DNA from 2 places in the Kitasatospora sp. NPDC057692 genome. Region 2 is predicted to be linked to the other one. Evidence: riboswitches for the same ligand, from Rfam matches in the RefSeq annotation. Region 2 holds a riboswitch; the other holds the start of a gene.
What was found. A riboswitch is a leader RNA that binds a small molecule or an ion and turns the genes downstream of it on or off. The one in region 2 is predicted to bind thiamine pyrophosphate.
Positions count from the first base shown of each region.

Region 1 (3,186 bases), on a different contig from region 2:
GACGCCGGAGTGCGCCTGGCTGAGGGTGGCGACCACCTCGGCGAGGGTGGTCGAGGCGGGCACCTCGCGGGGCTCGCCGTTGACGTTCAGGGGGATGTCGCTGGTGCGGGGGCTCATGCCGGGACCTTCGTGAATCGGGTGGGGGAGAACGGGCGGGCGAGCTCCGGCAGGGTGCCGGTGGCCAGGTACTCGGCCACCAGGTCGCCGGTGACGGGCGTCAGCAGGACGCCGTTGCGGTAGTGGCCGGTGGCGGCGACCAGGCCGGGCAGCGCGGTCGGGCCGAGCAGCGGCGCGTTGTCCGGGGAGCCGGGGCGCAGCCCGGCGCAGGTCTCCACCAGCGGCAGCTCGGTGATGCCGGGGACCAGCTCGTGCGCGTCGCGCAGCAGCTCGTACACCCCGCCGGCGGTGACCGTGGTGTCGTAGCCCTGCTCCTCGGTGGTCGCGCCGACCACCAGCTCGCCGTTCTCGCGCGGCACCAGGTAGACGTGGCCGCCGCGGACGACGGCCCGCACGTTGCGGGACAGGAACGGCCGGTACGCCTCGGGCACGCTCAGCCGCAGGACCTGGCCCTTGACCGGGCGGATCGCCGGCAGCACGCCCGGGGGCAGGCCGGGCAGCAGGTGGCTGCGCGAGCCGGCCGCGAGCACCACCGTGTCGGCGGTGACGCGCTCGCCGGCGGCCGACCGGACGCCGACGGCCCGGCCCCGCTCGACCAGCAGTTCGGCGGCCTCGGCGCGGTGCAGCACCGCACCCGCCCGCTCGCAGGCCCGCACCAGGGCGGAGGCCAGCCGGCGGCCGTCCACCTGGTGGTCGTCGGTGACGTGCAGGCCGCCGCGCACGCCCGGGGCGAGCATCGGCTCCAGCCGGCGGGCCTCGCGGCCGGTGAGCCACTGGGAGTCCAGGCCGAGCCGCTGGTGGAAGGCGTGCAGTTCGCGCAGTTCCGCGCGGTCGTCGGAGTCGAGGGCGACGGCGATCGTGCCGCACTGCCGGTAGCCGGTGTCGTGGCCGCCGCTCGCCTCGGTGAGCTCGGCCGCGAAGGCCGCGTAGCGCTCGTTGGAGGCCATCCCGAGGCGGAGCAGCGGCTCCTCGCCGTACTGGAGTTCGGTGACCGGCGCGAGCATGCCCGCCGCCACCTGGGCGGCGCCGCCGCCGTGCCGCGGGTCGACGACGACGACGCGCAGTCCGCGCTGGGCCGCCCGCCAGGCGACGGCGAGTCCGATGATCCCACCGCCGACGACCAGCACATCGGCGTGGGCGCCCGGTGCCGAGCGTGTCAAAGCTGCTCTCCCTTCGCCGGTATGACCCGGATCAGGTTCGGACGGTCGCAGGCCGTGCCAGCCCGCCTCTCAGCCCGGTCCGCCGGGCTCCCGTGATGGTGCCCCCACCTTAACTCCGGGGGGTGCGGCCCCTGAAGGTGCCTGCTGGGAGGCGCAAGGGGGCGGCCTAGGACCAGAGGCCCGGGACCGGGCTCAGTACAGTGACGGGCGTGGCTGAGCTGAACGGAACGGGACAGACGGATCGGGTGGTCGTGGTCGGCGCCGGGCTGGCCGGGGCGCAGTGCGCCGCGGTGCTGCGGCGCGACGGCTGGCAGGGGCGGATCACGCTGGTCGGCGAGGAGCCGCACGCGCCGTACGACCGGCCGCCGCTCTCCAAGGACGTCCTGCTCGGCAAGGCCGACAGCACCGCCCTCGACCTCGACTTCGCCGGGCTCGGCGTCGAGCTGCTCACCGGCCGCCGCGCCACCGGCCTCACCCCCGGCGGCCCCGGGGGCGCGGGCACGCTGCACACCGACGCCGGGGACGAGCCGTACGACGCGCTGGTGATCGCCACCGGCGCCGAGCCGCGCGCCCTGCCCGGCGCGGACCGCGCCCACCTGCTGCACACCCTGGACGACGCGCTGGCGCTGCGCGCCCTGCTCCGCCCCGGCCTGCGCCTGGTGCTGGTCGGCGCGGGCTGGATCGGCGCCGAGGTGGCGACCGCCGCCCGGGCGGCCGGCTGCGAGGTGACCGTCGTCGAGGCCGGTCCGGCGCCCGTCCCCGGCGCGCTGCCCGCCGAGGTCGGCCGGGCGATGGCCGCCTGGTACGCCGAGGCCGGCGTGGACCTGCGCTGCGGCACCGGCGTCGCCGCCGTCGAGCCGGGCGCGGTGCTGCTCGCCGACGGCTCCCGCCTGCCCGCCGACGAGGTGGTGGTCGGCATCGGCGCCCGCCCGGCCACCGGCTGGCTGGCCGGCACCGCGGTCGCCCTGGACGCGGCCGGCGCCGTCCTGGTCGACGAGCGGCTGCGCACCACCGCCCCGGGCGTGCTGGCGGCCGGCGACTGCGTCAGCTACCCCTCGGCGCGCTCCGGCACCCGGCTGACCGTCCAGCACTGGGACCACGCGCTGCAGTCCGGCGCGGCGGCGGCCGGCACCCTGCTCGGCACGGACGCGCCGCCGTACGACCCGGTGCAGTACTTCTGGTCCGAGCAGTTCGGGCGGATGGCGCAGTACGCCGGGCGGCACGGCGCGGACGACGAGCTGCTGTGGCGCGGCTCTCCGGGCGACGCCGGCTGGTCGGTGCTCTGGCTGCGCGACGGCGCCCTGCGCGCGCTGCTCGCGGTCGACCGGCCGCGCGACCTGACCCAGGGACGGCGGCTGATCGAGCGCGGCGCCGTCCTCGATCCGGCCCGCGCCGCCGACCCGGCGATCCCGCTGAAGTCGGCCCTGGCCGCCGGGTAGCGCCGCCGGGCGGCGGGCCCGGTTGGTGCGCGGCGGGCCGCCGAGGTGGCAGGCTGGTGCTTGTGAGTGAGATCGAAGCCAAGATTGAAGCCCTGGTTCCCGCGTGGCTGTACCTCCCCGACATCTCCGAGAAGTGGGGTCTGGTGGTCACCGAGGTCCGCAACATGGTCAAGAAGGGTGACCTGATCGCCGTCCGCCGCGGCCCCAACAAGTCGCTGCAGGTCCCGGCGGCGTTCATCGACGAGACCGGCCCGGTGAAGCACCTGATCGGCACGCTGACGGTGCTGCGCGACAGCGGCTTCAGCGACGACGAGATCCTGGTGTGGATGTTCACCGAGGACCCGTCGCTGCCCGGCACCCCGATGCAGGCGCTCTGGGAGAACCGGGCCACCGAGGTCAAGCGGCGCGCCCAGGCGATGGCGTGGTGACGGACCCGCGCGGACGGCTCGCCGACGCGCGGCTGTACCTGT
Region 1 covers NZ_JBHVIV010000002.1:12,437-15,622, forward strand. Annotated here, with positions in the region: gene thiS (sulfur carrier protein ThiS) at 1-117, opposite strand, end outside; gene thiO (glycine oxidase ThiO) at 114-1,277, opposite strand; TPP riboswitch at 1,269-1,381, opposite strand; gene ACFVFS_RS01190 (NAD(P)/FAD-dependent oxidoreductase) at 1,487-2,716, shown strand; gene ACFVFS_RS01195 (Rv2175c family DNA-binding protein) at 2,779-3,144, shown strand; gene thiE (thiamine phosphate synthase) at 3,141-3,186, shown strand, end outside.
Region 1: linked by a shared signal. The riboswitch ahead of thiO (glycine oxidase ThiO) and the one ahead of ACFVFS_RS34280 (purine-cytosine permease family protein) in region 2 are both predicted to bind thiamine pyrophosphate.

Region 2 (3,186 bases):
TGCCGCCGCTGGAGGCGGGCGCGACCACGTGGTTGTTGGTGAGGATGTGGCCCTCGGTGTCGAAGACGAAGCCGGTGCCGGTGCCCGACTCGCCGTTGCCCTGGGCCTTGATGGTGACGACGCTGGGCAGCGCCTTCTGCGCGATGCCGGCGACCGAGCCCGGGGCGGGCTCGGTCTTCTGGGTGTTGTTGGCCTGGACCGTGGTGGAGCTGCGGTCGGCCTTGGCGCTCACCGAGCGGTCGTCGCGGTCCGCGACGACCACGCCGACCGCGCCGCCGGCCACGCCGGCCACCAGGGCGACGGCCGCGACCAGGGCGATCAGGCCGCCGCGCTTCTTGCGCGGGCCGCCGGGGACGGGGGCGCCGGGGTACTCACCCGGGTAGCCGATCGGGCCGCCGGGACCGCCGGGGGCCCCGGGCGCGCCGGGGGTGATGTCGTGGGCGCCCCAGCCGCCGAGCGGCTGGCCGGCGCCGAACGGGTGGTGGTGCTGGCCGGTCGCGCCCGGGCCCTGCGGGGCGCCCGGGGCGGCGTACGGGTCGTGCGCGGCGAGCGCCGGGGGGACCGGCGTGCCCGGGGCCGGGGTGGCGTACGGGTTGCCGCCGTACGGGGCGGCCGGCGGCGCGACCGGAGCCGCGGGCGCGGCGGGCGGCAGGACCGGCGGCGGGGCGTCGAGGTACCCGGACTCGGCGGCCGGGGCGGGCGGGGCGGCGGCCGGCTCCGGCGCGCCGACCTTGCTGAACGCCAGCGTGGGAGTGAACCCGCCGGAGCCCCCCTCGGCGGCCGGGGCCGGCTGGGAGGACCGGTCGGTCGCGGGCGTCGTTGCGGGGGCGGGGACGGCCGCAGACTGCTGCGCCGGACCGTCAGAAGCGGAACCCACCGCCCCCTGGCCGACGGAGGGCTGCTCCCCCTGCGGCCCGGTGGACCCAACCTCGCGCTCGGTGCTCACGGACGACCTCCATAGCTGACAGGACCAACAACCATAGTTTTTCGCACACCCGATTCGATTGCCGTAAGGACCCTTCTGAAGAACTCATAAGAATCCTTAGCCGGGCCCGACGGCCGCCGCAGCGCCGCGTCCGACCCGGCCCGCCTTGGCGTTCCCCCCGACGGCGACTAGCCTGTCGCTCCGAACTGACACGCGGGAGCTTGGACCCACCAGGCTGAGAGTGCGCCGGTCGACCGTACGCCACGGATCCCGTGGACGGCCGTCGAGGGGGCGCAGACCGCCGGAACCTGTCCGGGTAATGCCGGCGTAGGGAGAGATCGGCCATGCCGTCCGCTTCGTCATCCTCGTCCTCGGGCGCGCCCGCGTCCGCGCACGTCCCCCCGCAGCAGGACGCCGCGGGCACCGCCCCCGGTTCCCCCGGAGGGAGCACCGTGCACACCGCCACCGCCGTACTGGAGCCCGCGGCCCGCACCGAGGCGCCGCTGGTGCTGGACACCGAGCCGCCCCGCACCCTGGGCTTCCGCGACCACTTCGCGCTCTGGATGAACCTCGGCGTCTCGCTGATCGGCTTCACCACCGCGGCGACCGTGCTCGGCGCCAAGGGCAGCGAGCTGTCGCTGGCCGCCGCCGTGACCGCGATCGTGGCCGGCACCGCGGTCGGCACCGCGATGCTCGGCGTGGCCGCGCTGATCGGCGCCCGCACCGGCGCGCCCGCCATGGCGAACCTGCGCGGCCTGTTCGGCACCCGGCTGTCCTACGTGCCGACGGTGCTCAACATCGTCCAGTGCATCGGCTGGGGCGTCTACGAGCTGCTGACGATCGCGCTCGGCGCGCAGACCGTGGTCGGCACCGAGGGCTACCGCTGGGTCTTCGTGGTGCTGGCCGGCGCGGTGACCACCGCGCTGACCATCTGGCCGCTCGGCGCGATCGCGGTGCTGCGGCGCTTCGTCGCGGTCGCGGTGGCGGTGGCGATGGTGTACTTCACCGTCCAGCTCGGCCGGCACGGCGTCCCGGACCCGGGCGCGGGCAACTGGCACGGCTTCCTGCCGGCGACGGACGCGATGATCGCGGTGTCGATCTCCTTCGTCCCGCTCGCCGCCGACTACACCCGGCACTCGCGCACCCCGCGCGCGGCGTTCTGGGGCAGCTTCTCCGGCTACACGGTGGCGCAGGTCTGGTGCTACGTGCTCGGGCTGATGGCGCTGCTCCAGGCGGACGGCGACCCCGCCCGGATCTTCGACTCCTTCCTGGGCGTCTGGGCCGGCTGGCTGTTCCTGCTGGTGCTGGTGCTGCGCGAGACCGACCAGTCCTTCGCGAACGTGTACTCGACCGCGATGTCGATCCACAACCTGCTGCCCCGGGTCGACCGCCGGGTGCTGACCGGCGGCACCGGTGTGCTGATCACCGTGCTCGCGCTGCAGATCACCGAGTTCACCGACTCCTACTACGCCTTCCTGGGGCTGATCGGCTCGGTCTTCGTGCCGATGTTCGCGGTGCTGGCGGTCGACTACTTCCTCGGCGCCGGGCGGCGCGGCTGGGACCTCTCCGCCGACGCGCCGTCCCGCTGGCTGATGCTGCTGCCGTGGGCGCTGGGCTTCGCCGCCTACCAGCTGATCGCGCCGACCGCGGTGGCCGGCTGGTGGACGGACCTCTGGACCTCCGCGCAGGAGGCGCTGCACTTCACCCCGCAGGAGTGGACCTCGGCCTCGCTGTTCGGCTTCCTGGTGCCGGCGCTGGCCACCTGGGCGCTCACCCCGCTCACCCGGGGCCGGGGTACCGAGGCGCGCTGACCCGCCCCGGCGCCCCGGGCGCGGATGCGAGACGGCCCCGCGGGTTGGGGCGGTCGTCGCCTCCGCGTCATGTACGCGGCCTATCGTGTAGGGCGTGACCAGCCCTGATGTCTCGCCCGCGACGGCCCGCACCGCCCGGCCCGTCCAGGTGATCGCCCACCGCGGTTCCTCGTTCGCCCTGCCCGAGCACACCCTCGCCGCCTACCGCCGGGCGCTCACCGAGGGCGCGGACGCCCTGGAGTGCGACGTGCGGGTGACCGCCGACGGGCAGCTGGTCTGCGTGCACGACCGGCGGATCGGCCGGGTCTCGGACGGCCGGGGCACGGTGTCCGCGATGACCCTGGCGGAGCTGGAGGCGCACGACTTCGGCGCCTGGAAGACCGGCCGGCCGAGCGAGGACCCGGAGCTGCGCGGGGTGCTGCGGCTGGAGAGCCTGCTGGAGCTGGTGGT
Region 2 covers NZ_JBHVIV010000091.1:13,537-16,722, forward strand. Annotated here, with positions in the region: gene ACFVFS_RS34275 (trypsin-like peptidase domain-containing protein) at 1-946, opposite strand, end outside; TPP riboswitch at 1,129-1,276, shown strand; gene ACFVFS_RS34280 (purine-cytosine permease family protein) at 1,378-2,736, shown strand; gene ACFVFS_RS34285 (glycerophosphodiester phosphodiesterase family protein) at 2,831-3,186, shown strand, end outside.